4 regions of the Modestobacter marinus genome follow, and region 2 is predicted to be linked to each of the others. Evidence: riboswitches for the same ligand, from Rfam matches in the RefSeq annotation. Region 2 holds a riboswitch; each other region holds the start of a gene.

Region 1 (7,247 bases), 450 kb from region 2:
GGCCTCCGCCCGCTGCGCCGTGGTGAGCGCGCCGGTGGTCATGGCGGCGACCGAGCCGGGGCCCAGCAGCGGCCCGCCCCCGTCGGCCAGGGCGCTGAGGAGGGTCAGCACGTCCGGCGCGCTGGAGACCAGCCCGGCCGCCAGCCCCTCGAACTCCGGTGGCCGGGACGACCGCCCGTCCGCCGGGTCGAGGAGCTCGACGCCGTCGCCGGCCGGCAGGTACGCGGGCCCGAGCCGGGCGGGGTCGGCCGCCCAGAAGCCGGTGTCGGTCAGGCCCAGCGGGCCGGTGACCCGGTCGCGCAGCAGGTCGTGCAGCGGGCAGCCGGCGACCCGGGTCAGCAGCACCGACAGCACCTCGGTGCTGAGCTGGTAGAGCCAGCTGGCGCCCGGCTGCGCGGCCAGGGGCAGCTCCCCCAGCCGGGCCAGGTACTCCTCGTGCGTCAGCTCCGGCGGCAGGGGCCCCGCCCCGAGGCCGGCCGCGACCACGGCCCGGTCCAGTGGCGAGTCGTCCCAGAGGGCGCCGAAGCCGGGTGTGCTGGTCAGCAGGTGGCGCACGGTGATCGGGCGTTCGGTGGGCACCGTGTCCGCCAGCGCGCCGGCCCGGTCGCGCAGCACCCTCGGCTCGGCGAGCTCGGGCAGCCAGCGGTCGACCGGGGCGTCGAGGTCCAGCAGACCGTCCTCGGCCAGGGACAGGGTGAGCACGCCGGCGAACGGCTTGGACAGCGACGCCAGCCGGTACAGCGAGTCCGGGCCCACCCGCGTGGCGCCCGCCGGGTCGAGGCACCCGCCGGTGCGCACCTCGACCTCGCCGCGGTACCGCACCGCGGCGGCGTAGCCGGGCAGCCGGCCGCTCTCCACCCGGGCCTCGAGCAACGACCAGACGGTGACGAACCGGGACAGGTCCGACATGGGGTCCTCCTGCGTCCGAGGGGTGCACTCAGCAGGGAGGACCGCGGCGGCCGGTCGAAGTCATCGCACCGGCCGCCGGCACCGTCAGGCGGTGGTGCCCTTGCCCGCGGACCGCTGCGCCTCCGGGGCGTCGGCGCCGTCCTCGCCGAGGTGGCGCTCGAAGTGCGGCGGGACGACGAGGTCGGCCGGGCTGAGCTCGTCGATCGAGGTGTGGCCCAGGCCGACGAGGGCCGAGCCGAGGCCGTCGCGCAGGAGGTCCAGCACGTTGCCCACCCCGGCCTCGCCGTTGGCGGCCAGCCCCCACAGGTAGGCGCGGCCGATCATCACCGCCTTGGCGCCCAGGGCGAGGGCCTTCGCGACGTCGCCCCCGCGGCGGATGCCGCCGTCCATCAGCACCTCGACCTGGTCGCCCACGGCCTCGGCGACCGCGGGCAGCGCGCGGATCGCGGCCGGGGTGCCGTCGAGGTTGTTGCCCCCGTGGTTGGAGACCGAGATCGCGGTGACCCCGGCGTCCACGGCGCGCTTGGCGTCGTCCACGCGCATGACGCCCTTGAGCATGAACGGCTGGTCACCCCACAGCTCGCGGAGCCACGCGACGTCCTCCCAGGTGGGCATGGGCGACTGCATCCACTGGCCGTAGGCCTCGAAGAAGGTCGGCGCCTTCTCGCCGGGGGTGCCGACCATGTTCGGCACGGTGAGGTCGGGCAGCTTCCTGGTCTTGGCGAACTCCCACAGCCAGCGGGGCTTCAGCGCGACCTGGGGCGCGTACCGGCGCACCGCCTCGAGGTCGATCCGCTCGGGGATGAAGGGGCTCCCCCAGTCCCGGCCGTAGGCGAACGACCAGTCCAGGGTGGCGATCAGCCCGGCGGCCCCGGCCCGGCGGGCGCGCTCGACCTTGGCGGCCATCAGGTCGCGGTCACCGACCCAGTACAGCTGGAAGAAGGTCTGCGGGTTGGCCGCGATGACCTCCTCCATCGGCTTGCTGGCCATCGAGGACAGCCCCATGGCGGTGCCGCGGGAGGCCGCGGCCCGGGCGACGGCGACCTCACCGTCGGGGTCGACCGCCTGGACGCCGGTCGGGCTGATCAGCACCGGCAGCGCGACGTCCTGCCCCATGACGCGGGTGGCCATCTGCTTGTCGTTGCTCAGCCCGGCGGTGTGCGGCGCGAAGCCCAGCTCGGCGAAGGCGGCGAGGTTGTCCTCCGCGGTGAGCCCCCGTTCGGAGCCGGCGACCAGCGCACCGTAGACGCCCTTGGGCAGCCGGCGCTTCGCCCGCCGCTGTGCCTCCGCCACCGACTCGAACCACGCGTTCGCCATCTGTGGACCCCCTGCTGCTCGACCCGTCCCGGCCGACACCGTCGTCGGCCGGGGTCGCCGCCGCAGGCGTCGTCCGGGACGACGGCACCCTGCGTGGCACTGAGTGCCACCCTAGCGGCAGGGAGTGTGCTGGGACACAGCCCGCGGGGTCAGGAGTCCTTGATCGCCGAGACGTCGAACTCCACCTGGACCCGGTCGCTGACCAGCACGCCACCGGTGTCGAGCATCGCGTTCCAGGTGAGGTCCCACTCGCTGCGCTTGATCGCCAGCGCGCCCTCGAAGCCGACCCGCATGTTGCCGAACGGGTCCAGCGCCGAGCCGGTGAGGGTGAAGTCGATCGAGACCGGCCGGGTGACCGCCTTGATCGTGAGGTCGCCGGTGACCCGGTAGACGTCCCGGTCGACCTGCTCGACCGCCGTGGAGACGAACACCATCTCCGGGTGCTGCTCGACGTCCAGGAAGTCGGCCGAGCGCAGGTGCGCGTCCCGGTCCGGGGTGCCGGTGTCGATGCTCGCGGTCGCGATCCGCAGCTGCACGCTGCTGGCCGCCGGCGTCGCGACGTCCAGGTGGGCGGTGCCGGAGAAGTCGGTGAAGGCACCCCGCACGGTGGTCACCATGGCGTGCCGGGCCCGGACGCCGATCCGGGTGTGCGTGACGTCGACGGTGTAGTCGCCGGTCACGTCTGCCAGGGCGCTGGTGGCGGCGTCGAAGTCCGTCGCGGCGCCCTCGGGTGCGCGGTGCTTGCCCACGGGTCAGCGCTCCTCTTCTCGGTGGTCGAACTGTTCGATCCTCCCCGATGGTCCCGCGCCGGCGCACAGGTGGGCCACCGGTACGCGGCCCGGGCGCAGCGAGGCCCGGGTCCCGCGGGACCCGGGCCTCGCTGCGGAGCGCCGGTGGCTCAGTACCAGCCCTTGGCCTTCGAGTGCGCCCACGCGCCGCACGGCGAGCCGTAGCGGTTCTCGATGTAGATCAGCCCGGCGTCGATCTGCCGGTAGCCGTCGGAGGTCTTGGCGATCCCGGTGCTCGCCCAGGTGGAGTCCAGGAACTGCGGGATGCCGTAGGCGGTGCTGTTCGGGTTCTGGGCGTTGGGGTTCCAGCCGCTCTCCTTGCCCCAGAGGCTCTCCAGGCAGGAGAACTCCGCCTGGTCACCCCCGAGCTTGCCCAGGGCGTAGTCCTGGAAGGAGCCGGAGCCGGACGACGCGGCCGGGGCCGCCGCCGGCGCGCGGGCGGGGGCGGGCGCGGCCGGCGCGGGCGCGCGGGCGGCGGCCCGCTCGGCCGCAGCCGCCTCCTCCGCGGCCTGGGCCTCCGCGGCGGCCTGCGCCTCGGCGGCGATCCGGGCCTCCTCCGCGGCCTGGGCCTCGGCGGCGAGCCGGGCGGCCTCGGCGGCCTGGGCGTCCAGCACCGCCTGGTCGGCGGCGGCCTGCGCCTGCGCGGCGGCGACCTGCGCGGCCTCGCGCTGACTGCGGTTGGCCGCCAGCTGGCCGAGCCGGTCGGTCAGCCGACCGTCGGCGACGGCGGTACCGGTCTGCTGCGAGCCCAGGTCGAGCTGGGAGGCGATGCCGGCGGGCTCGACGGCGGCCTCGGCCCGGGCGTCCGGCTCCGCGCCGACGAGGACGTTGACCAGGATCGCGCCGGCGGCGGCGACGCCGAGGTACAGGGTGGGCCGGCGGAGGCCACCGGGGGGCTGACGACGGGTGCGCCGGGCGATCGGCGCCTCCTCGGCACCGGCCGGGAGCGGGAGCACCTCGGTGGCGGGCAACTGCTCGTCCGACGAGGACACGGTGGTGCGACGGGACATCGAGAGAGGGGCTCCGTGGGTCTTCCGCGGCCGCCTACCGGGTCAGCTGACGGGTTCGGGCGGGAAGGCGCCCTACCCGGCCGGGCGGTGCCCGGGCGGGATTCACCCCAGTGGTGCGGTGGGTCCCCGGTTCGCTGCGAGCAGCGACTCGGCGGCATCCGGTGCGGGCTCCCCGGGTGGGGACGAGACGTCCGACCGGACCCGGCCAAGGTAGAGGCCGTGACCCGCTCGTGACAATGCCCGGCGCCGGACTCGTCGACATCTGCCACGTTCGCCCTGGTCACCGCCGAACCAGTGGGGCACATGTGACGGAGCACCCAGGACAGCCGCCCCGCTGGAGCACCAGGGCGGTCGCCCCGTGGGTGCTCTCAGGGGAGCCGCCACACCGTCGTCCGGCGCACCCCACCCCCGGCGGCGTCGGGCACGTCGTACTCCGCCTGGGCGAGCAGCCCCTCCTTCGGGACGTACGCGCGCCCGGGGTCGCCCAGCAGCACGGTGGCCCCGCGCAGCCAGGCCGCCCCGAGGAAGGGCAACACCCGCGCGGTCATCTCGCGGTCGTAGCAGACGTCGCCGGCCAAGACGACGTCGATCTCCGGCAGCTCCTCGTCGAGCACGTCGCCGACGACCTCGACGCCGGTGACCCCGTTCACCTCGGCGTTCAGCCCGACCGCCGCGTGCGAGTACGGGTCGACGTCGCTGGCCAGCACCCCGCCGGCGCCGGCCAGCAGCGCGGCGACGGCGACCAGGCCGCTGCCGGCCCCCAGGTCCAGGACCCGGCGGCCGGCGACGAGCTCCGGGTAGTCGAGGACGTGCCGGGCCAGGGCCTGCCCGCCCGGCCAGGCCGCGGCCCAGAACGGCGGGTCCTCGCCGGCGCCGCCGCCCTCGGTCTCCATCGCCTCCCACAGGGCGACGACGTCGTCGGCGACGTGCAGCTGCACCTCGGGGACGAGGGAGGGGCGGTCCAGCCGGGTGTGCGCCCGCAGGAAGGCCGGTGGGACGGGCTGCTGGACCACCACGCGGTCAGGCCTTGTGCTGGGTGCGCACGACGGTCACCGGGCACGGGGCGTGCCGGGTGACCTGGTCGCTGACCGAGCCGAGCAGCAGCCCGGCGAAGCCGCCCCGCCCGCGGGCGCCGACAACGAGGAGGTCGGCGTGCTGGGCCGCCTCGATCAGGGAGCGCACCGGCGCGGCGTGCACGACGTGGCAGCTGACCGCACGGGCGCGCTCCGCGCCCAGCGCGGCCCGGACGTCGGCCTCCAGGTCGGCCTGCACCGCCTGCTCGTACTCGCTGATCGGCGGGACGTAGCCCGGCTCCCAGCTGGCCGGCTGCGGTGCGGTGGCGATCCGCCAGCCGCGGACGACGTGCAGCGGCCACGAGGCGCGCTCGGCCAGGCCGGCCGCCCACTGGAGCGCCTCCTGGGCGCAGTCGGAGCCGTCGTGCCCGACGACGACGCCGCCGTCCACCACGGCACGCGTCGAGACCTCACCCTCGACCCCGGCCAGTTCGGTGGCCGCCTCGTCCCGCTCGGCCGTGAGGGCTGCGTCCCCCGGCTGGTCTCCTGGCTGCTGCGTCAACGCCGTCCTCCTGTGCTCGTCCGTCCGTGCTCTGCCGGTACCCGGCACCGGACAGCCTCTCCCACCGGCCGGGAGAACGGCAGGGTCGGAGGGCCTGACCGGCTCGTGTCGCCCGACCGGCGGGCTCGGATCGCGCCGGAGGCCGCACTGCTCTTCACTTCTCCTGGGCCGGCGCACGCCGGCAGGAACGACTGGATCGAGGAGGAACGGCAGCCATGGAGCACTTCACCATCGCCACCGTCGCCGAGGAGAGCGCCGACTTCCGTCGGGTGCTGTGGACCGGCGAGCACACCCAGCTGGTGATCATGACGATCCCGCCGGGCGGGGAGATCGGCGAGGAGGTGCACGAGGAGATCGACCAGATCCTCACCTTCGTCAGCGGCACCGGCCAGGCCGTCGTGGGCGGGCAGAAGAAGAACGTCGCGCAGGGTGACCTCGTCGTCGTCCCCGCCGGCAAGAAGCACAACTTCCTCAACACCGGCGTGAACCCGCTGGTGCTCTACACGGTCTACGGCCCGCCGGAGCACGCCGACAAGGCCGTGCACAAGACCAAGGAGGAGGCCGACGCGCTCGAGGAGGCCGGCAAGGACGAGCCGCCGACCAGCTGAGCCCGGGGTGTGCCGATCGGGCAGGCTGACCGCGTGACGACGCAGCCGGGCATCTTCGCCCTCGGCACCCCCGAGCACTGCTACCTGGAGCTGGACCTCGAGCCCGGCTGCTCCGCGGCGGACCTGGTCCGCGGGGTGGCCGGGCTCACCGGTCCGCTGTCCTCCACCGGCGGGGTGAACCTGGTGGTCGGCTTCCGGCCGGAGCTGTGGGCCGCGGTCGCACCGGACGACGCCCCGGCGGACGCCGCGGGCTGGACCGAGGACCTCGTCGGCGCCGGCCGCTACCGGATGCCGGCCACCCAGCACGACGCCTGGCTCTGGGTCGCCGGCGGGGACCGGACGGCGGTGTTCGACAACGCCCGCGCCGTGCTCGCCGCGCTGGCGGGCGTGGCCCGGGTGGGCGCGGAGGTCACCGGGTGGCTGTACCGGCACGACCGGGACCTGACCGGTTTCATCGACGGCACGGAGAACCCGTCGCTACTGACCGCCGCCGAGGTCGCGGCGGTGCCGGCGGGTGAGCCGGGCGCGGGGGCCAGCATCGTGCTGTACCAGCTGTGGCGGCACGACACCGCGACCTGGGAGAGCCTGGGCGTGCACGGCCAGGAGATGATGATGGGCCGGACGAAGCCCGACAGCGTCGAGCTGCCCGAGGACGTGATGCTGCCCAGCGCGCACGTCGCCCGCACGTCCGTCGAGGTGGACGGCGAGGAGAAGCAGGTCTTCCGGCGCAACGTGGCCTACGGCGGGGTCACCGACCACGGGACGGCGTTCGTCGGGTTCGCCCGCGACCAGTGGCGGCTGACCGAGATGCTCCGCCGGATGGCCGGGGCGACCGACGGGATCCGCGACGGGCTCACCGGCTACCTGACCCCGCTGACCGGCGCCTACTACGTCTGCCCGTCGATCGACGCCCTCGCGCGCTTCGCGCCGCCGGACGAGGACTGAGAGCGGTCGTGCCCACGGAGCCGGCACGCCCCGAGCCGGCGCGACGTGATCCGGAGGGTGGCGACCCCGCGTGCTGGCTGGACCAGGTGTGTCCG
Region 2 (7,247 bases):
TGCTGGCCGTGCCACGGGGGTGTCAGCAGGTCCTGCTCACCGGCGATCACCAGCGTCGGCGCGGTGATCCGGCCGAGCCGGTCGAGGGTGTCGTGCGCCAGGTCGGCGTCCCACTGCTCGGCGGTGGTGCGGATCTGTTGCTCGGTGCTGGGGAACAGCGGCAGCAGCTCCTCGATCAGCGCACCGAACTCGGGGCTGTCCAGCAGCTGCGGCGAGAACGCGACCCCGAGCGCGCCGAGCGCCGCCGCCAGGTCGCCGGTCCGCCACGGGTGCGCGAGGCCGGTCATCATCGCCCGCTGGAACCCGTCGGTCCGGGCCCACGTGCAGTAGAGGACGAGCGAGACGACCCGGTCCGGCGCGGCCAGCACGAGCTCCTGCGCGATGGCGCTGCCCAGCGAGTAGCCGAGCACGTGCGCGCGCTCGATCTCCAGGGCGTCGAGCAGCCCCAGCGCATCGGTGGCCAGGGAGGCGACGCTGAACGGCCCGGACCCCCGTTCCGATCCGCCCATCCCGCGCAGGTCGTAGGTGATCACCCGGTGGTCGCCGGCCCAGCCCTGGGCGAGGTCGGCCCAGAAGCCGAGGGACTGGCTGGTGCCGTTGACCACCAGCAGTGGCTCGCCGTCGCCGTACTCCTGGACGGCGACGGCGATGTCGCCGACCTGCACGGTGCGTGGCGGGTGGGTCGTCGGTGTGCTCAACGGGACTCCCGTGCTCGGGTCGAGGGGTGACCTGGAGCACACCACATGCCGGCGACGGTCGGGAGGCCCGGCGCGATGGACGGTGACGTGAGCTGCACCCGGCGGTGCCGGCAGGGCGACCGGGAGCCCCGGACCCGCCGGCACGACCACGCAGTCGAACGGGAGCTGCTGCCGGCAGCCGACCTGGAGGGCGGCGCGCTGGTCTGCTCCTGACGACCGTGCACCGCCTGCCGCCGGTCAGGCGTGCAGCGCTCCGGTGAACAGCTCGCGACCGACGTCGACCTGTCGGCATCGCTCGTTACGTTGGCTCAGCATCCGCACAGCCGCCCCGTCCGGGGTGGCTGACGAGCTGGGGGAGAACAGAGTGCGCAGACGGACGACGGTGACGGTCGCGGCAGCGGTGCTGGCGATGACCTTCGGGGCGGTGACCCCCGCGGCGGCCGGCCAGGGGGGCCACGACGACGGCCACGGTGGCGGGTGGGGCCACGGGCCCGGCAACGGGCACGGCAACGGGCACGGCAACGGGCACGGCAAGGGGAAGAGCCTCGAGCTGACCATGCTCGCCACCACCGACCTGCACGGCCGCGTGCAGGACTGGGACTACTTCCGCGACGCGCCGTACACCGAGCGCTCCGGGGACGCGACGGGCCTGGCCCGGGTGTCGTCGGTGGTCGACTCGGTGCGCGCGGAGAAGGGCGCGGACAGCGTCTTCGTCGTCGACAACGGCGACTTCCTGCAGGGCACGCCGCTCACCTACCTGGCCGCCCAGCAGTCGCCGGAGGCCGAGCACCCGATGGCGGCGGCCTACGACGTCATCGGCTACGACGCCCAGGTCGTCGGCAACCACGAGTTCAACTACGGCCTGGACACCCTGGCCGGCTACGTCGACGACGTCGACCACCCGGTGCTCGGTGCCAACGTCATCGACGTCGCCACCGGTGAGCCGTACCTGCCGCCGTACACGCTGCAGGAGATGAAGGTGCGCGGCGCGAAGCCGGTCACCGTCGGCATCATCGGCCTGACCACGCCCGGCTCCGCGATCTGGGACCGCAACAACGTCGAGGGCCAGGTCGAGTTCCGCGACATGGTCGAGACGGCGCAGCAGTGGGTGCCGGTCGTCGCGGAGCAGGCCGACGTCGTCGTCGTCCTCGCGCACGCCGGGGTCGGCGGGACGTCGTCCTACGACGACCCGGCCGTGGGCACGGAGAACCCCTCCGACGTCATCGCCCGGACGGTGCCCGGCATCGACGCCATGGTCGTCGGCCACACGCACCGCGACGCCCCGTCCCAGATCGTGGTCAACGAGGTCACCGGCGAGGAGGTGCTGCTCACCCAGCCCTACCGCTGGGGCGGCACGGTCAGCCAGGTCGACTTCGAGCTGACCAAGACCCGCGGCCAGTGGGACGTCACCAATGCCACGGCCACCGCGCTGCGCACCAAGGACTACCCGGAGGACCCCGAGGTCCTCGCCGTCACCGACGAGGCGCACCAGGCGACGGTCGACTACGTCAACCAGGTCGTGGCCACCTCCACCGAGGAGCTGACCACGCTGACCAGCCGGTACGAGGACACGCCGATCCTCGACTTCATCCAGCAGGTGCAGACCGAGACCGTGGACGCCGCGCTCGAGGGCACCGACCGGGCTGACCTGCCGGTGCTGTCGATCGCCGCCCCGTTCAGCCGGGAGGCGGTCTTCCCGCAGGGCGAGGTCACCATCCGGGACATCGCCGGGCTCTACGTCTTCGACAACACCCTCGAGGCGGTCGAGCTCACCGGCGCCCAGGTGCGCGACTACCTGGAGGAGTCGGCGAGCTACTTCACCCAGGTGCCGGCCACCGGCGACGTCGACCCCGAGACGATCACCAACGCCGACGGGACGCCGGACTACAACTACGACGTGCTCTCCGGCGTCGACTACGACCTGGACGTCTCCCGGCAGGTCGGCGAGCGGGTCACCCGGCTGGAGATCGACGGTGAGCCGGTGGCCGACGACGCCCGGTTCGTCGTCGCGGTGAACAACTACCGGCGCTCCGGCGGTGGCGGGTTCCCGCACATCTCCACGGCGCCGGTGGTCTACAACGAGCAGCTGGAGATCCGCCAGCTGCTCATCGAGTGGGCGCAGGAGCGCGGCGTCATCGACCCGGCCGACTTCTACGTGGAGAACTGGCAGCTCGTCCGCGACGGCGAGCCGCTGCTCGGCTGACCCTCCTCGACCGACGAACGCCCCGCTCCCCGGATGGGGGGCGGGGCGTTCTCGTGTTCCCGGCGTGCCGGACGACGTCCGCCCCGCTCCCGCGGACCGGCGCGGGGCGGACGTCGCGAGCGGGTCAGACCAGACGACGCGCGGAGTTGTAGCCCCACATGGAGTCGACGGCGATGGTGCGGACGACGTCCCCTGCGGTCGGCGCGTGCACCATCAGGCCGTTGCCGATGTAGATGCCGACGTGGCCCACCGGGTCGTAGAAGAAGACCAGGTCACCGGGCTGCAGGTCGGCGCGGGCCACGGGCACGCCCATCGTCGACTGCATGCGGGAGGAGTGCGGCAGCGCGATGCCGGCCGCCGCGAAGGAGTACTGCGTCAGCCCCGAGCAGTCGTAGACGTTCGGGCCGGCCCCGGCCCAGACGTAGGGCTTGCCCTGCTGGGCGAGCGCCGTGTCGACGACGATCTGGGCGGCGGCGTTGGGAGCGGCGACCGGGGCCACCGGTGCCGGGGCGGGTGCTGCGATGGGCGCTCCGCCGCCGCCGACCGAGGCCTGGGCGGCCATCGGGGTGAGGGCGACGCCCGCGCTGGCGAACAGCGCGACCAGTGCCCGGCGACCGGAACGGGAGGGACGGCGGGCAGGGGACGTGCGAGTGGTCGTCATGGACGACGGGTTCTCCTTGTTCTCCTCAACCGCCTACCGAGTTAGCTGACGGGTTCGGGCGGGGAACTCGCCCGGCGCTCCGGCACTCGCGTGCCGTCGCGCTTCACCCCAGAACTGCGGTGGGTCCCCGGTCCGGGTGTCCGCGGCGACGTTGCGGCGGTTGCCCGGTTCGGCGGTGCTCGCCGGTGTCACCGTGTGTGGCGACTCAGGGGCCGGCGGGCGCGGTTGACGGTAGGGGCGTCATGGAACTGTCACAAAGTGCTGCGCGTCGGAGTTCCGACACCCCGTGGAGCTGCAACACGCCCGGCCGGGATCGGCGACTCGCCGACGTGACGTCGGGCAACGTCGGAGCGGGGTAGGAGCTCGATCACCGTGATCGGCTGATTCCCGCCGGTGCACCGAATTCCGGCGGTGCGGCGGGTGCGCACGGTGCGTGTCCGCCGCGCTACCACCGGCCGCGGCTGGTGGCGCCTCGCCGGCGGCTGCGGCAGGTGTTCGTCGCTGGCTGGCTTTCACCACGTCCACTCGGAGCGTGGAGCGCGCGTTGCCATGTCCCGCATGGCAGCCGAGCCGCCTGTCGACGGCTCGCTCCGGCCTGGCTGGGCCCTTCCGCCCAACCCGGCGCCGGTGAGGGTGTCGGTACATCGCGTGTGGTCGTTGGGCGTCTGTCGTTGGCCGTCTCGACCTGCTTCAGTCACGTCCACCCGAGGGAGTCAAGAACATCCCAACATCTGTGGACGGGCGCCTGACCTGCGGATTCGCGTTGTGCGGACCCCTCAGAGGCGATAAGATTCGTACACACGTTCGAACGGGTCGGGAGGTGTTCGGTGAGCGAGTTGATCTCCGCGCTGGATGCCCTAGGCGCCGATGACCTGCACGCCCTGACCGACGGCCAGGTGCTGGACCGGACGGCCATGTTGGTGCAGGTGGTGAACCGCGCGTCGGCGGAGTTGACCCGCACCGTGCGGTGTGCGGACGCCACGCAGGCCGCCGAGCACGACGGGCTGAAGTCCATGCGGTCCTGGCTGATCGGGCACGCACGGCTCGCGCCGGCCGAGGCCTCGCGGATCCTGCGATCCGGGCGGGCCCTGGAGCACTTCCCGACGCTGGCGGCCGGGTTCGCCGAGGGTCAGGTGACCCCCGAGCAGGTCGACGTGGTGGCCAAGAAGGTCGGCCCGGTCGAGGCCGCCCGCGCCGGGGAGCAGGGCATCGACCTGGCGGCGTTCGATGAGGTGTGGACTCAGGTGGCGATGGGCTCACCGCACCAGTCGCTGGTCGCCGCGGTGCAGGCCTTCGAGGACGCCTTGGACCCCGACGGGCCGGAGCCAGACCCCACCGAGGAGCGGCGGCTCACGATCGCCACGCACGCCGATGGTTCGATCACCGGCCGGTTCGACCTGGACGCGACCGGCGGGGAGAAGGTCAAGGCCGCGATCGAGTCGATCGTGCAGGCCAACCGCCCGCAGGGTGATGAGCGGACCCGGGCGCAGCAGAACGCCGACGCGCTGGTGCAGTTGGCGGACAACCAGCTCGCCGCGGGGAGCCTGCCCACGCTGCGCACCGTCAAGCCGCACGTCGTGGTCGGCATCGACATCGAGGACCTGGTCGACCCGGCCACCGGCGCCGGGGCGGCGGAGCTGGGGTTCGGGGCGACGATCTCCGCCGCCCGCGCCCGCTACCTGGCGTGTGACGGGAGCATCTCCCGGATCGTGATGGGTCCCGACGGCATCCCGCTGGACCTGGGCCGGGACCACCGGGTGGTCACCCCGGGGCTGCGCAGGGCCGTGGAACGCCGGGACAAGAGCTGCGTGTTCGCCGGCTGTGGTGCACCGACCCACTGGTGCGATGTGCACCACCTGATCCACTGGCTGCACGGCGGTGAGACGTCGTTGAGCAACTCGGCCCTGTTGTGCGAACGGCACCACACCAAGGTCCACCACGGGTTCCGGGTCGAACGAGATCCCGACGGCCGGTGGCGGACCTGGCGTCCCGACGACACCGAGATCCTCATCGGCCCACCGCTGTAGGGCTGTGGGTGTGGCATGCCGCTGGCCCGCCGTCCGACCGACGGAGGGTCCAGCGGGCTGCGCGGGGCTGGGCAGCTGTTGCGCCGACCGGGACGAGAGCTGGAGCAGGGACCGGGGGAGAGCGGGCGGGAGCAGCTGCGGGACGTCGGCCCGGCGCAGCTCGGGGACGAGCGCGCCGGAGCAGCCCTGGTGGGGGCGGAGCAGTGCCAGAGAAGGCGTCCGCGCTTGGGCAGGTCACCCGGCGGCGGGCTGCTCCAGAGCCTCCTGCACCACGGCGCTCGGGGGGACGGGAGGAGTGGCGACCGCGAGCAGGTCCGCATCGCCGTCGGCCACCGCGGTCAGCCACTGGCCGGCGCTCTGCCGGGCGATCCGGCCGGCCCGCACCGCCTGGGCGAGCGCCAGCTCCAGCGGCGGCATCAACACCGGGTGCCGCCGGCGGTGGCCGAAGACGGCGAGCGTCTGCTGGAACAGGTCGTCGCGGGTCATCCCGGCCACCGACCGGCACAGCGCCACCATCGCGTTGCCGATCTCCTCCGGCGGGACGTGCTCCAGCGCCCGGTCGGTGCTCGTCGCCTGCCGCCGGAACGTCGTCCACGTGGCCGGGTCCAGGGGAGTCCGGTCCGTGGTCGGCGGCCACAGGAACTCCGCACCCGGCTCGGGCAGCAGCGCCAGGATCGACTCCATCCGCGCCGCGTTCACCCGCGGCACCCCGAACGCCGCCGCCGTCCGCCGGGCCAGCCGCTCCCGGTGGATCGGACCCTCCGCCCGGATCCCCGCCGCCAGCACCCGCCGCACCAGCCGGGCCGCCTCCGGGTTCGCCAGCTGCCGCAGCATCTGCGGCTCGCCCACCGGCTTCGGCGTCCACGGCCGGAACGGCACCTCACCGGCCAGCAACGCCGGCGTCACCACCGGGTGCGCCGCGCAGCGCACCGGCTCCGCCGTCGACACCTCGTCCTCCACGTCCGGCGCGTCCGGGTCGAAGGGGTCGATCTCCTCCTGCGGCTCGGCGACGTCGGCGACCGGGGCCGGCAGCGGGGGCAGCAGTGGCTCCACTGGAGCAGCACCCGCCACCGCGGCGACCAGTCGGTCGACCACCGCCTCGCACTCGGCCAGCCACTCCGGCAGCCACACCCGCTCCACCGCCGGCCACCCCCGCAGCTCCGCCAGCTCCAGGTACGCCAGCTCCCGGTCCACCGGCGCACGCCCCGCCCAGCCCGGCCCGTCCAGCAGCACCGCCAGCACCGGACGCTCCGGCGCCTCCGGCCGGGCGACGGTCAGGTCGACCCGGAACGGGGAGAGCCCGACGTCGGTGCGCACCACGAGTCCGCGGCCGCGCAGCGCCGCGGCGACGTCCTCCCGGTGCGGGTCCCGCACCGCTCTCGACGTCCGCGGGACGGCGTCCGGGCCGCGCCGCGCCAGCTCCAGGTAGGTCCGCAGCCGGCGCACCCCCGGTTGCGTCGTCGTCGCCGGCCGCAGCAGCGACGGCGCGAACGACGCGAAGACCACCACCTGACGGCGGGCCCGGCTCACCGCCACGGTCAGCCGGCGCTCACCGCCGGCCCGGTTCAGCGGCCCGAGGTCCAGCGGCAGGCAGCCGCGCTCGTCGGCCGCGCACCCCAGCGACAGCAGGACGACGTCGGCCTCCTCGCCCTGGGCCG
Region 3 (7,247 bases), 200 kb from region 2:
CGGCGACCCGGGGCGTGACCATCCGCGGGTCGTTGAGGTCGCTCTCCGCGATCAGCGTCAGCGGGCGGCCCTCGGCGACCGAGAGCCTGGCGACCTCACCGGCCATCTCCTCGAGGACGTGCGTGGCCCGCTCGTCGACCAGGGCGTGCACCGCGTCCAGCCGCAGACCGTCGGCGTGCATGTCGTGCAGCCACATCAGGGCGTTGTCCAGGATGTAACGGCGCACCTCGTCGGAGTCCGGGCCGGAGAGGTTGATCGAGTTGCCCCAGGTGTTCGCCCCCTCGGCGAAGACCGGGAAGAACAGCGGGAGGTAGTTGCCCGACGGGCCCAGGTGGTTGTAGACGACGTCCTGGATGACGCCCAGGCCGCGCTGGTGGCAGGCGTCGACGAAGCGCTGGTAGCCCGCCGGCCCGCCGTAGGTCTCCTGCACCGCGTACCAGGCGACGCCGTCGTAGCCCCAGTTGTGCGTGCCGTTGAAGCCGTTCACCGGGAGCAGCTCGACGAAGTCGACGCCGAGCTCGACCAGGTGCTCCAGCCGCCCGATCGCCGCGTCGAAGGTGCCCTCGGGGGTGAACGTGCCGATGTGCAGCTCGTAGACGACGCCACCGGCCAGCGGACGCCCGGTCCAGGCGTCGTCGCCCCAGCGGTGGGCGGCCGGGTCGAAGCGCCGGGAGAGACCGTGCACGCCCTCGGGCTGACGGCGGGAGCGCGGGTCGGGGCGCGGCGTCGGGTCGTCGTCGAGCAGGTAGCCGTAGTCGGCCTCGGGGGAGGCGGCGACCGTGGCGTGCCACCAGCCGGCGTCGTCCCGCTGCATGTCGTGCACCCCGCCGTCCACCTGCAGGCGGACCCGCTCGGGCAGCGGCGCCCAGACGGCGAAGTCGACGGGCTCGGACATGCGGGTGCCTCCAGGGCGGTGCGGGGGACGGGCAGGTCGATCATGCCCGGGCGTCCGGCGGTCAACCGTCGCCGGAGCGCACGTCTCGCACTCCGACGGCGTCGCACCCGGGGACGACCTGCTCGCGGTGGCGTCTCCGTCGGCGGGATGACGCCGGGAGGCTCGCCGCACCGCTAGGTTCTGCGACGCTTCCGTTCCGCGAGACGAAGAGAGCCGACATGACGGTCGTCCGGACATGGGTCCTGCCCGTGCTGCGCATCCTGATCTGGGCGGTGATCGCGGTGGCCCTCGTCGTCCTCGCCTTCCGCGGGGGCGGGGGCGGCACCGGGCCGGGTGGCGCCACCAGCGCCCCGGGGGTGGACCTGGCCTCCCCGGAGGTCCCGGTCGGCCGCGGCACGGTGACCAACACCGTCTCGGTGCAGGGTGCTGTCGCCGCCGACCCCGCGGTGCCGGTGAAGGCCACCGCCGCCGGGACGGTGAGCCGGCTGCACGTCGCCGCCGGGGCGCCGGTGGCGGTCGGTGACAAGCTGCTGGACGTCCGGTTCGAGGAGGAGCGGGACCCGGTCGTCGGCACGGACGCCGAGGGCAACCCGACCTCGACCCCGCGCGACCCGCTGGTGAAGGTGGTCACGGTCACCGCCACGGCGGCCGGCCGGCTGGCCACCCTCGACGTCCTCAAGGACCAGGTCGTGGCCGTGGGCGACGCCGTCGGCACCATCTCCCCGGGCACCCTCTCGGTGACCGCGTCGCTCTCCCAGGCCGACCAGTTCCGGCTGCTCAGCCCGCCGAGCACGGCCGAGGTCACCGTCACCGGCGGCCCGGCGCCGTTCACCTGCACCGGGCTGACCCTCGGTGCCCCGTCGGATGACGAGGACCAGGCGAACGCCGGCGTGGACCCGATGACCGGCATGCCGATCACCGCGACCACGACCGCCCGGTGCGCCGTCCCGGCCGGGGTGACCGTCTTCCCCGGGATGGCCGCCACCGTCGACGTCCTGGCCGGCGAGGTCGCCGACGCGCTGGTGGTGCCGGTGACCGCTGTGCAGGGCTCGGTGCAGAACGGCCTGGTCTGGGTGCCCGGTGCCGACGGCACCCCCGAGGAGCGGCCGGTCACCCTGGGGCTCACCGACGGCCAGCAGGTGGAGATCACCGGCGGCCTCACCGAGGGCGAGTCGGTGCTGGAGTTCGTGCCGGTGCCCGACGACACGGCCGCCGACCCCTACGCCACGGGCGGGCCGTTCGGATGAGCCTGCTGGAGCTCTCCGGCGTCGGCCGGGACGTGCGGCTCCCCGACGGGAGCCTGCTGCCGGTGCTGGCCGGCGTCGACCTGAGCGTCGCGGCCGGCGAGCACGTCTCCATCGTCGGCCGGTCCGGGTCGGGGAAGTCGACGCTGCTCAACGTGCTGGGGCTGCTGGACAGCCCGACCGCCGGCAGCTACCTGCTCGACGGGCAGCCGACCGACTCCCTTGGTGGACGGCGGCGGTCCCGGCTGCGGGGGGAGACGTTCGGCTTCGTCTTCCAGCAGTTCAACCTGCTGCCGCGGCGCACCGCGGAGGAGAACGTCGCCGCGCCGCTGCTCTACGCCCGCGGCCGCGACTTCTTCACCCGCAACCGGGCCGCCCGCGCCATGCTCGACCGGGTGGGGCTCAGCGCCCGAGCGCTGTCGGTGCCGGAGCGGCTCTCCGGTGGTGAGCAGCAGCGGGTGGCGATCGCCCGGGCCCTGGTCCGCGGGCCGCGGGTGGTGCTCGCCGACGAGCCCACCGGCGCGCTGGACGTCGAGACCGGCGCCGCCGTGATGGCACTGCTGACCGAGGTGACCGCCGAGAACGGGGCCGCCCTGGTGACGATCACCCACGACCTCTCGGTGGCCGCGCTGGCCGGGCGCCGGTTCCGGCTGGACGCCGGCCGGCTCACCCCGGTGGCGGCGGGGGACGCCCTCGCCGCGGCGACCAGCGACCGGACCGACGCATGACCGGGCTGCTGGGCACCTTCAGCGAGGCCTGGGGTGAGGTCCGGGTGCACAAGGCCCGGGTCCTGCTGTCCCTGGTCGGGGTCTTCCTGGCCGTGCTGGCGATGACCACCGTGACGGCGCTGGGCCAGATCGCCGCCCAGGTGCAGCAGGAGCAGGCCGAGGCCAGCGGCGGGCGGACGGCGACCATCGGCGTCTCGGCCTACGACCCGATGACCGGCGCCGTCCCGCAGGAGGAGTGGGACGCCGGGGTCGACGCGCTGGTCGCCCGCTACGGACTCCCCGAGCAGGCGGTGGCCACCCTCGCCCAGGAGAGCGGGCTCTACCGGTTCCCCGCGGGCACCCAGTCCGTCGAGACCCGCCGAGTCTCGCCGTCCTACGGGCCGCTGCACCGCGTCCAGCCGGTCGAGGGCCGCTGGTTCCGCGCCGGTGACCGGCAGAGCATGTCGCCCGCGCTGGTCGTCAACCGGGACTTCCTGACGCTGCTCGGCGTGACCGACCTCAGCACCCGCCCGACCGTGGTGATCGGCGGCCCGCAGCCGGTGCTGGCCACGATCGTCGGCGTGGTCGACTGGAACGAGGGCTGGCCGAGCACGTACCGGATCGACTCCTCCGCCGGGGACGCCGCCACGGCGGCGGGGGGCCCGGGGTACTACGGGGCGCAGCCCACGCTGGAGCTCTGGGTGCCCTCGGAGCAGGCCGACGCGGTCGTCGCGGCGGTGCAGAGCGACCTGGCCCGGCTGCTGCCCGGGGCGGAGGTGCAGGCCTACCGCCAGGACCCGGAGAACCTGGAGGACACCATCGCCAAGCTCCGGCTCGCGGTGCGCGCCGCCGGGCTGGTGGTCCTGGCCCTCGGCGGGCTCGGCGTGCTGAACATCGGGCTGGTCACGGTGCGCCAGCGGATCCGGGAGATCGGCGTCCGGCGGAGCTTCGGGGCCACCTCGTCGCGGGTCTTCTCCGCGGTCGTGCTGGAGAGCGTGGTCGCCACCGCACTGGCGGGGCTGGCCGCGGTCGCGCTGTCGGTGGCGATCGTCCGGAACCTGCCGCTGGAGCGGTGGCTGGCCGGCGGCGTACCGCTCGTGGAGGCACCCGGGTTCCCGGTCTCCGCGGCGATCGAGGGGCTGGTCGCGGCGACGGCCGTCGGCGCGCTGGCCGGGCTGGTCCCCGCGCTGATCGCCGTCCGGGTGAAGGTGATCGACGCGATCCGGTTCTGACGCTCGTCCGGCCCCCACCACAGGTGGTGGAGGCCGGACGAGCCGCAAGGGGGCTTCCCTGTCAGAGCGTCAGCTGCTGCCCGACGTAGATCCGGTTCGGGTCGCTGATCGTCGACTGGTTGGCGGCGTACAGGGCCTGCCAACCACCCGCGACGCCCTGGGCGGCCGCGATCGAGCTCAGGGTGTCACCCGGCTGCACCGTGTACGTGCCGCCGGCCGGGGCGGGCGCCGGAGCCGGAGCCGGGGCGGGCGCCGGAGCCGGGGCGGGCGCCGGTGCCGGGGCCGGAGCAGGGCCGGGCACCTCGGTGGTGCCCGGGGCCAGGTACTGGCCGCAGGTCGGCCAGGCCCCGATGCCCTGGCCGACGAGCACCCGCTCGGCGGCCGTGATCTGGTCGGCCGGGCTCGCCAGGTCGGCGCGCGGCGCGAACTCCAGGCCGCCGTAGCCCTCCCACGTGGGCTGGGAGAACTGCAGCCCGCCGTAGTAGCCGTTGCCGGTGTTGATGCTCCAGTTGCCGCCGGACTCGCACTGGGCGACGCCGCTCCAGTCGTGCTGCCCGGCGGTGGCGGCCGAGGCCGGCGCGGCGAGGACGCCGATGCCGAGAGCCGCGGCCCCGGCGAGGACGGCGCCGCCGCGGGTCAGGCGACGGGTCCGGGACGTGAGGTGCTGGGACAAGGTGATCCTCCGATCACCGCCGGCGAGGTGAGCTGTCGGGTTCGGGCGATCGGTGCCCGGCCGGGTGCGTCGACAGGACGCGACACGGCTTCACCCCGAGACGTGGCGGCACGAGGCCGGGCACGTCGGAAGTGGGTCCCCCACCCCCGTCCGAGGCTGTTCGGTGTCAGGCCACCGGCGGACGGGGTTGGGCGGTCCGGCGGTCCTCATGCCGGCCGGTGGGGCGCAGGCACGAGGCCGAAGGTAGGCACCGGCGGACGACGACGCCCGTCCAATGCGGCAATCGATGGTTCCGAGACCCCCCGGGCCCGGAAAGCCCGTCGGGTCACTGCGCAACGGATGCGATCAGTCACGCTCCGTGCCGGAAGGGCGGCGACCGCGCGTGGCCAGGTCGGCGCCGCCCCCTGCGGTCGCAGGAGGCGGCGCCGGCCCGGCTCAGTCCCGGACGAGCAGGGCGACCGGCAGCTGGGCGCAGAGCTCGCTCAGCCGGATGCCGCCCGAGTCGGAGACCAGTCGCGAGCCGGTGAGCAGGTCCCGCCAGGCCCCGGTCCGCGAGCCGACGGCGGTGTCGCCCCAGCCGGTCTCGGCCAGGTGGACCGGCCGACGGGTCGCGACGGTGACGACGCCGCCCCGGTCGAAGGCGACGACCGAGTCGGCCGCCGGTCCGCGGGCCGGCACCGGGGTGTACCCCGACCACGCCTCCGGGGCGTCGCGCCGGTGCCGCAGCGTGCGGGAGACCACCAGCAGCTTGGCCGCGCCGGTCTCGTCGACCGGCGGCACCCAGCCACCGTCCAGCCGGGCCAGCAGGTCGCGGCGCAGGGCGTAGTCGACCGGACGGCGGTTGTCCGGGTCGACCAGCGAGAAGTCCCACAGCTCGCTGCCCTGGTACACGTCCGGCACCCCGGGGATGGTCAGCTGCAGCAGCTTCTGCGACAGCGAGTTCGACCAGCCGAAGGGCGCGATCCGCGCGACGAACCGTTCGATCTCCGCGTGCGTGGTGGCGTCGTCGAACGCGGCGTCGACGAGGGCGTGCAGCTGGTCCTCGAACTCCTGCACCGGGTTGGTCCAGGTGGTCGAGGTGCCCGCCTCCCGGGCCGCCTTCTCCACGTAGGCGTGCGCCCGCTCCCGCGACAGCGGCCAGGCGCCGACGAGGTTCTGCCACACCAGGTGGGCCAGCGGGCGGTCGGCCAGCGGGTGCCGGCCGAGCCAGCCGCGGACCAGGCCGGCCCACTCGGACGGCACCTCGGCGAGCACGGCCAGCCGGGCCCGGACGTCCTCGCTGCGCTTGGTGTCGTGCGTGGACAGCGTCGTCATCGACGCCGGCTTGACCTCCTGGCGGTGCTGCTGGGCCGCGTGGAACTGCTCGACGGTCGACCCGAACCGGGCCGGGTCACCGCCCACCTCGTTGAGCGCGACGAAGCGGGACCACCGGTAGTAGGCGCTGTCCTCGACCCCCTTGGCCATCACCGGGCCCGAGGTCTGCTCGAACCGGGTGGCCAGTTCGGTGCCGGCCGAGCCGAGCAGCGGGTGCAGGGCGTCGACGGCGGCGGTGAGGTCGGGCCGGCGGCGCTTCACCGCGGCCACCGTGGCGTCCAGGTGCTCACGGCCGTCGGGCAGGTAGCTGCGGTAGACCGGGAAGCCGGCCAGCAGCTCGGCCAGCCCCTCGGTGACCTGCTCGTCGGGCACGCCCGGCAGGTCGCCGACGATCCGGTGCAGGCGGGCCACCTCGGATCCGAGCATGCCGTCGGTGACCTCGCGCTTGCAGTCGTGCACGAGCTCGGCGTAGTCGACCCGGCCGCCGGCCAGCTCGGTGTCCAGCGCGGTGACGGCGCTCTCGCCGGCGGGGTCGACCAGGACGTCGTCGACCTCGGCGAGCGCGTCGTACCCCGTCGTCCCGGCGGTCTTCCAGCTCTCGGGGAGCTCCTCGCCCGGCTCGAGGATCTTCTCCACGACGGTCCACCGGTCACCGGTGGCCTCGGCGAGCAGCTCCAGGTAGCCCTTCGGGTCGGCCAGCCCGTCGGGGTGGTCGATCCGCAGCGCGTCCACCGCGCCGTTCTCCACCAGCTGGACGACGAGCGCGTGCGTGGCCCGGAAGACGTCCCGGTCCTCGACCCGCAGCCCGGCCAGGGTGTTGATCGCGAAGAACCGCCGGTAGTTCAGCTGGTCGTCCGCCCGCCGCCAGTCGACCAGCTCGTAGTGCTGCCGGTCGTGCACCTCCTGCGGCGTGCCCGCACCGGTGCCCGGGGCGATCGGGAAGCGGTTGTCGTAGTACCGGAGCTCGCCGTCGACGACCTCCAGCTGCGCGACGTCGTCCGCGCTGCCCAGCACCGGGATGCGGATCCGGCCGCCACCGAAGTCCCAGTCGACGTCGAAGGCGTCGGCGTGGGCCGACTCCCGCCCGTGCTGCAGCAGGTCCCACCACCAGGCGGACTCGGCCGGGTCGCTGACGCCCATGTGGTTGGGCACCAGGTCCAGGACCAGGCCGAGCCCCCGCTC
Region 4 (7,247 bases), on a different contig from region 2:
TCCGGGGGTCTGCCCGAGCGAGGGGCGGGCACCGGGCCGCGTGGCCGGGCCCGTCACCAGGGGCGAACGGGACGCTAGGACGACGTTCGGGGCTGCTCAACGAACGGCCGACACCGTTCGGCTCTGCCGAACGCCGCCATCGGGCCGAGGAACGTCCCGCCCGCGGCCGAACTCATACCTACCGAATGCTCGGTAAGGCGCTAGGGTGGGCCAGGTCACTCCCTCCCTCCGCACCAGCGCCCGCGCCGGCGCCGGCTCGACCGAACGGATCCCATGACGCACACCCCGGCCCGCGCCCACCTGGACCTCGCCGACGCGCTGGCGGCGCTGACCCTCGAGGAGAAGGTGCAGCTGCTCACCGGCCGCGACTTCTGGACCACCTGGCCCATCGAGCGGATCGGACTGCGTCGCATCCTGGTCTCCGACGGCCCCTCCGGGGTCCGCGGCGAGGTCTGGGACGAGCGCGACCCGTCGCTGAACCTGCCGTCGGCCACCGCGCTGGCCGCTTCCTGGGACCCCGACATCGCCCGCCGCTACGGCGCCGCCGCCGCGGTCGAGGCCCGGCGCAAGGGCGTCGACGTCGTGCTCGGCCCGACGATCAACCTGCACCGCTCCCCCGTCGGCGGCCGGCACTTCGAGGCCTTCAGCGAGGACCCGGTGCTCACCGGCGAGCTCGCCGCCGCCTACGTCACCGGCGTGCAGGACAACGGGGTCGGCGCGACGCCGAAGCACTACGTGGCCAACGACTTCGAGACCGACCGCTTCACCGCCGACGTCCGGGCCGACGAGCGCACGCTGCGCGAGCTGTACCTGCTGGCGTTCGAGAAGTCGGTCACCGAGGCCCACGCCTGGGTGGTGATGAGCGCCTACAACTCCGTCAACGGCGCCACGGTCACCGAGAACGAGCTGCTGGAGACCCCGCTGAACAGCGAGTGGGGGTTCGACGGCGTGGTGATCAGCGACTGGACGGCGGTCCGCAGCCTGGCGTCCGCGACGGCGTCGCAGGACCTGGTGATGCCCGGCCCGGACGGGCCGTGGGGCGATGCGCTGGTCGCCGCGGTCCGCGCCGGGGAGATCGCCGAGGACGTCGTCGACCGCAAGGTGCTGCGCATCCTGACCCTGGCCCAGCGGGTCGGGGCGCTGGGCGACTCGTCCCCCGCGGAGCCGGTCTGGGTGGAGGACGGCATCGCGTTCACCCGCGAGGCGGCCGTCGAGGGCACCGTGCTGCTGGAGAACCGGGGCGACCTGCCCTGGGACGCCGCTGCGCTGCGCTCGGTCGCGGTCATCGGCAACAACGCGGCGGCCGCCCGCACCCAGGGCGGCGGCAGCGCCACCGTCGTCCCCGAGTCCACGGTCTCCCCGCTGGACGGCCTGCGGGCCGCGCTCCCCGGCGTGGACGTCGGCTACTCCCTCGGCGCGGTCGTGCAGAACGGGGTCGTCGAGCTGCCGCTGGGCCAGCTGACCAACCCGGTCAGCGGCACACCGGGGCTGCGCGCCCGGTTCCTGGCCGCCGACGGCACCGAGCTGTTCGGCGAGGACCGCCGGGCGAGCGACCTCGTGTACTTCGGCGGCGACGCGCCCATCGAGGCAGCCGCCAGCTACGAGCTGACCACCCGCTGGACCCCCACCGAGTCGGGCACGGTGCGGCTCGGGTGCGCCCTGGTGGGCCGGGCGCAGGTCCACGTCGACGGCGAGCTGCTGCTCGACGAGACCCTCATCCCGGTCGGCACCGACCTCGGCGCGGCGTTCCTGAGCCCGCCGACCGCGTCGACAGAGGTGCGGCTGACCGCCGGCACCCCCCTGGACGTCCGGCTGGTCCTCGACCTCGGCGACCGCGTCGGCTTCAACTCCCGCGCGATGTCCCTGCGGCTGGGCACCGAGCCCGCCGACGCCGACCCCGACGCCCTGATCGCCGAGGCCGCCCGCGCCGCGGCCGCCGCCGACGTGGCGCTGGTGGTCGTCGGCACGAACTCGGTGGTGGAGTCCGAGGGCTACGACCGGGAGTCCCTGGCCCTGCCGGGCCGGCAGGACGACCTCGTCCGCGCCGTCGTCGCGGCCAACCCGCGCACCGTCGTGCTGGTCAACGCCGGGGCCCCGGTGCTGATGCCCTGGCGGGAGGAGGTCGCTGCCCTGCTGGTCGGCTGGTTCGGCGGGCAGGAGTTCGGGAACGCGGTCGCCGACGTCCTGCTGGGGCTGGCCGAGCCGGGCGGGCGACTGCCGACCACCTGGCCGGCGTCCGAGGCCGACGTGCCGGTGCTCGACTGCACGCCGGTCGACGGGGTCGTCGAGTACGCCGAGGGGGTCCACATCGGATACCGCGCCTGGCTGCGCGCCGGCGCCGCACCGGCGTACTGGTTCGGCAGCGGGCGGGGCTACACGACCTTCGAGCTGACCGGTGGCGACGCCCCGACCGTGGCCGCGCCCGGCGAGACGGTGACCGTGACGGTCGAGGTGACCAACACCGGCGAGCACGACGGCAAGGAGGTGGTGCAGGTCTACGCCGAGCGGCCGGACTCCGTCGTGGACCGTCCGGTGCGGTGGCTGGTCGGTTCGGCCGCCGTGCGCGTCCCCGCCGGGCAGGCCGCGCGGGTCGACGTCGCGGTGGACACCCGGTACCTGGCGCACTGGGCCGACGGCTGGCAGTACGAGTCCGGGCCCTTCCGCCTCCGCGCCGGCACCTCGGCCGTGATGCTGCCCTGCGAGTGGACCGTGCAGCTGCACGGCTGACCGGGAGGACCCGGCTGCTCCCCTCCGGGAGCAGCCGGGCGCCGCGCCGCCACGTCCCACCTCGGCTCAGGAGCGCACGATCCGCCCGGGGCTGTTCAGTGGGCGCTGGTCGCGTGGCGCCGCACCCGGCGGTCGAAGCGGTCCCGCCGGCCACCCAGCGGCCGGCCGAGGTAGCGGCCCAGCACGACCCCGGCGGCCAGCGCCAGGCCGATCGCCGCCGCCCCCACGAGCGCGTTCACCCCACTCCCCACGTCGCCCTCCACGACCACCGCGAAGAGCCCCCGGTAGATCGCCAGCCCGGGCAGCAGCGGGACGATGCCGCAGACCGCGACGAGCAGCGGCGGGATGCGCAGCCGATCGGTGAGCGTCTCACCACAGAAGCCGACCACGACGGCCGCCGCCGCGCTCGCCACCGCCTCACCGGCACCGGACGCGGCCGCCACCGACGACGTCGTCCACGCCAGCGCGCCGGCCACCGTGGCCACCGCGATCGCGACCGGGCGGGCGTGCGAGGCCAGCGCCCAGGACGCGGCCATCCCGGCCGCCGCGACCAGCGCCACGACGGAGGGCACGGTCGACGTCCCGGGGTCCAGCACCCGCAGCGGCACCTCCGCCCGCTGCGCCAGGTCCAGCACGGCGGCGATGCCGACGACGATGCCGGTGGTCAACGTGAGCACCTCGAAGGCCCGGGCCGCGGCGGTGACCGGGAACCCGCTGATCGCGTCCTCCGCGGCGCCCACGAAGGAGAGGCCGGCCAGGAGGACCACGATCCCGGCGGCGACGACCAGCGAGGTGCGCACCTCGACCTCGCCGACGACGAGGAGGACGGCGGCCCCGGTGGCCACCGCCGCGCCGGCGACCTGCTGGAAGAACATCGGGAGCCCGCGCCGGTCGAGCGCCCGGATGGTCAGCTCGATGGCGGCCGTCGTGACCGCCGCGACCAGGGCCACCAGCCAGCCGCCACCGAGCAGGACGGCGACGCACGCCGCCACACCCGACCAGCCCAGTGCGTGGATCGGCCGACGGTAGGGGTGCGGCGCGGACAGGACGTCGTCCAGCTGGCGGTGCGCCTCCTCCAGGCCCAGGCCTGCCGTCTTGAGCTCCGCCGCCAGGTCGGTGATGCCCTGGAGCCGGGTGTAGTCCAGACCCCGCGGCCGCACGATGCGCATCAGCATGATCGGCGGGACGTCGTCCGGGTCGTAGCTGATCGTCAGCGAGGTGAACGTGATGTCGACCTGGCAGTCGGTGAGCCCGTAGCCCGCCGCCACGCGCAGCACCGTTGCGGTGACGTCGGCGGCCGAGGCACCGACCGCCATCATCGACTCCCCGATGCGCAGGGCCAGGCCGAGCGCCGAGCGCGCGGTGCCCGCGTCGACCCGGCTGGGCTGGGCCCGGAGGGCCAGCGGTGCCGTCGGCGGACCGGACCCGGAGATCGCCTTCCGCGCCCGGTCCGGCAGGCGCGCGAACCGCCGGCTGCGGTCCTGGGTCACGGGGTTCATCACGGTCAGGTTACGGAGCGGCGCGGCAGGCGGGCCGCTCCCCGACCACGGTCGGGCCGTGGCCTTCCCCACAGCGCGCCCGCACCCCGCAGGCGCGGTGCCCCGAGGCGGGGTGCATGGCCCATCGCGTGGCCGGAACCGGTGCCGGACACGCGCTCGGCGCCCCTCGATCCGCCCCGGACGGCGTGCCGTCGGCGGCACGCCGAGGACGTGACGATCGTCACGGAGACAGCCCACCTGCCCGTCCATAACGTTCCGGTCACGCCGACATCGTGGGCGTGGCGCCGGTCCGCTCAACCCTGCCTGCCGGCCGCCATCCAGGACTCTCAGGGCAGGGGTGGGGGACCCACTACACCCGGCGCGCCGACACATCGGTGGGCGCGCCTCGGGGTGAAGCCGGCACCGCCGGCCGGGCACCGATCGCCCGAACCCGACAGCTAACCCCTCCGGCGGTGATCGGAGATCACTCATGCCCAAGCACAGCCCGTCCCGCTTCGTCCGCCTCCCGGTCGTCGCGGGCGCCTCCCTCGTCACGCTCGGCCTCCTCAGCACCCCGGCCCTGGCCCACACCACCCCGGCACCCGAGGCCTCCCCCGCCCAGGTGGACCGGCACACCGCCGAGCAGGGCGACCCGGCCGCGGCGGGGAACCGGCACTCCTGGCGGGAGCTCTACCAGCGCCACATCGCCGCCTTCGGCGGCGGGGACACCGGGGCGCTGACCCCGGGGCAGCTGCGGTTCCTGCTCGGCTCGGAGGACGGTCCTGTCCCGACCGCCCCGGCACCCGAGATCGCCCCGGAGGTCGTCGCGGCACCTGAGGCCACCCCGGCACCGGAGGTCGTCGCGGCACCCGAGGTCGTCGCTCCGGCCCCCGAGGTCATCGCGGTACCCGAGGTCGTCGTCCCGGCACCGGAGGTCGTCGTCCCCGAGGTCGTCGTGCCGGAGGTCGTCGTGCCGGAGGTCGTCGTGCCGGAGGTCGTCGTGCCGGAGGTCGTCGTGGCCCCGGCGCCCGCCCCGGCACCGGTCCCCGCAGTCGTCGTCGCCGCGCCGTCGGGGCAGGCCCAGATCACCAACAGCGCGGGTCCCGTGCAGCCGCGGGCCCAGGCCGCCGCGGACGCCGTCGTGCGCGACGTCCCGGGCGCCGCCGGCATCACCATCGGTGGGACGCGGGCCAGCGCGACCGACCCGAACGGCCACCCCTCCGGCCGGGCACTGGACTACATGGTGATGTCCGACGCCGCGCTCGGGGACGCCATCGTCGCCTACCACATCGCCAACTGGGACACCCTCGGCGTGGAGTACGTCATCTGGCAGCAGCGCATCCTCACCTCGCCGACCGGTTCCTGGAGCCCGATGGCTGACCGCGGGAGCCCGACGGCCAACCACATGGACCACCCGCACGTGAACTACCTGGCGGGCTGAGCCTCCCGGCTCCGCTCCACCGGGAACCCACGGTGCCCCTCTGCCCGCGTGCAGGCAGGGGGGCACCGTGCTGTCCGCCCCCGGAGGGCCGCCGACGGTCTCCGGTCGTCCGCATGGGATGGTCGGGTCAGCGCCCACCGCCACGGAACGGAGCGCCACGGCTCGGCAGCGTCGAGGTCGACGGCGCGGGGCCCGTGGACCCGACGGGGTGGCACGGTGGACGTCGCGGCGATCAGCACCCGGCGCCGGTCGGGGTCGCCCGCCGGTGGGCCCGGCGGAGCTGACGTCACGCCGGTGCCCGGACGACGACGAGGGATCATGTCCACGACCGACTCAGCACCACGCAGCTCCGGGCGTCGCCGCGTGCGGCGGACCGTGGCCCTGACCACCCGGCCGGCGAAGCGGCGGACGAGCGGCTGGCCGCGGCGCCAGCGCAGCGCCCGGGCGGTGGCCCGGGCCTGGCTGGGGCGCATGGTGGAAGGACGGATCCGCCGGAAGGGCATCGACCTCTCCGAGCTGGCCTTCTTCCCGGAGAGCGCCCGGCTCCCCCTGCTGCGGCACGGCGTGGACCCGGTCCCCGAGCTCGCCGCGCTGCGCGCCCGCTGCCCGGTGGAGCGGCTCGACCTGCCGATGGGGCTGACGGCCCACCTGGTGACCGGGTACGAGCAGGCCCGCACCGTCCTGAGCGACCGTGACTCCTACAGCAACGACATCCGGCACCTGTTCGGTGACGCCGGGCCGGGGTCGACGGCCGACGTCGGCGGCCTGGGCTTCACCGACGCGCCGCTGCACACCCGGCTGCGCAAGCTGGTGGCCCCCGAGTTCACACGCCGCCGGCTGGACCGGCTGGAGCCCACGGTCGAGGCGATCGTCACCCGCCGGCTGGACGAGCTCGCCGCCGCCGGGTCACCGGCGGACCTGGCCGAGCACGTCTCCTGGCGGGTCCCCATGGACGTGATCTGCGGGTTGCTGGGGCTGGACGACGCCGACCACGAGGCCTTCGTGCGGCTGGGCACCCAGCGCTTCGACGCGACCGGCGGTGCGGCCGCGGCCCTCGGCGCGGTGTCCGAGCAGAAGCGGATCCTCCTGGACGTGGTGGCCCGGCAGCGGACGGCGCCCGGGGACGGCCTGATCGGGCGCATCCTGCAGGCCGAGGGCGACGGCATCTCCGACGACGACCTCGCCGGTCTGGTCGACGGGATCGTCACCGGCGGCTACGAGACCACCGCCAGCTCCCTCTCCCTGGGCACCATGGTGCTGCTGCGCGACCCCGGGCACGCCGCCCTCCTCCGGAACGGCTCACCGGCCGACGTCGACGGCGTGGTGGAGGAGCTGCTGCGCTACCTGTCGGTGGTCCAGGTGGCCTTCCCGCGGTTCGCGAAGCAGGACCTGGAGCTGTCCGGCTGCCCGGTCCGGCAGGGCGACCTCGTGGCCGTCTCCCTCAGCGGCGCCGACCGCGACCCGGCCTGGGCCGGGCCGGAGCCCGACCGGTTCCAGCCGGGGCGCTCCCCCGCCGGCGGGCACCTGGCCTTCGGTCACGGGGTGCACCGCTGCGTCGGTGCGGAGCTGGCCCGCATGGAGCTGCGCATCGCGCTCCCCGC

Evidence for each region. A riboswitch is a leader RNA that binds a small molecule or an ion and turns the genes downstream of it on or off. The one in region 2 is predicted to bind cyclic di-AMP.
Region 1: it holds a riboswitch for cyclic di-AMP, as region 2 does, so the genes downstream of both, FB380_RS15785 (aggregation-promoting factor C-terminal-like domain-containing protein) here and FB380_RS13800 (C40 family peptidase) in region 2, are expected to answer to the same signal.
Region 3: it holds a riboswitch for cyclic di-AMP, as region 2 does, so the genes downstream of both, FB380_RS25520 (LysM peptidoglycan-binding domain-containing protein) here and FB380_RS13800 (C40 family peptidase) in region 2, are expected to answer to the same signal.
Region 4: it holds a riboswitch for cyclic di-AMP, as region 2 does, so the genes downstream of both, FB380_RS18125 (VldE C-terminal domain-containing protein) here and FB380_RS13800 (C40 family peptidase) in region 2, are expected to answer to the same signal.

The regions. Positions count from the first base shown of each region.
Region 1 is NZ_JAAMPA010000001.1:3,368,396-3,375,642, reverse strand. Features, by position in the region: gene FB380_RS15800 (serine hydrolase domain-containing protein) at 1-909, opposite strand, end outside; gene mftD (pre-mycofactocin synthase MftD) at 994-2,226, opposite strand; gene FB380_RS15790 (YceI family protein) at 2,376-2,975, opposite strand; gene FB380_RS15785 (aggregation-promoting factor C-terminal-like domain-containing protein) at 3,125-4,024, opposite strand; cyclic di-AMP (ydaO/yuaA leader) riboswitch at 4,041-4,188, opposite strand; gene FB380_RS15780 (class I SAM-dependent methyltransferase) at 4,393-5,040, opposite strand; gene FB380_RS15775 (universal stress protein) at 5,045-5,599, opposite strand; gene FB380_RS15770 (cupin domain-containing protein) at 5,815-6,207, shown strand; gene FB380_RS15765 (Dyp-type peroxidase) at 6,241-7,152, shown strand.
Region 2 is NZ_JAAMPA010000001.1:2,917,583-2,924,829, forward strand. Features, by position in the region: gene FB380_RS13790 (alpha/beta fold hydrolase) at 1-698, opposite strand, end outside; gene FB380_RS25510 (hypothetical protein) at 786-911, shown strand; gene FB380_RS13795 (bifunctional metallophosphatase/5'-nucleotidase) at 1,063-2,901, shown strand; gene FB380_RS13800 (C40 family peptidase) at 3,026-3,562, opposite strand; cyclic di-AMP (ydaO/yuaA leader) riboswitch at 3,579-3,731, opposite strand; gene FB380_RS13805 (HNH endonuclease signature motif containing protein) at 4,390-5,589, shown strand; gene FB380_RS13810 (DUF3320 domain-containing protein) at 5,824-7,247, opposite strand, start outside.
Region 3 is NZ_JAAMPA010000001.1:3,113,010-3,120,256, forward strand. Features, by position in the region: gene treZ (malto-oligosyltrehalose trehalohydrolase) at 1-895, opposite strand, end outside; gene FB380_RS14655 (efflux RND transporter periplasmic adaptor subunit) at 1,114-2,142, shown strand; gene FB380_RS14660 (ABC transporter ATP-binding protein) at 2,139-2,867, shown strand; gene FB380_RS14665 (ABC transporter permease) at 2,864-4,078, shown strand; gene FB380_RS25520 (LysM peptidoglycan-binding domain-containing protein) at 4,140-4,751, opposite strand; cyclic di-AMP (ydaO/yuaA leader) riboswitch at 4,754-4,927, opposite strand; gene treY (malto-oligosyltrehalose synthase) at 5,187-7,247, opposite strand, start outside.
Region 4 is NZ_JAAMPA010000002.1:448,412-455,658, forward strand. Features, by position in the region: gene FB380_RS18115 (glycoside hydrolase family 3 protein) at 274-2,727, shown strand; gene FB380_RS18120 (threonine/serine exporter family protein) at 2,823-4,226, opposite strand; cyclic di-AMP (ydaO/yuaA leader) riboswitch at 4,578-4,693, shown strand; gene FB380_RS18125 (VldE C-terminal domain-containing protein) at 4,696-5,646, shown strand; gene FB380_RS18130 (cytochrome P450) at 5,965-7,247, shown strand, end outside.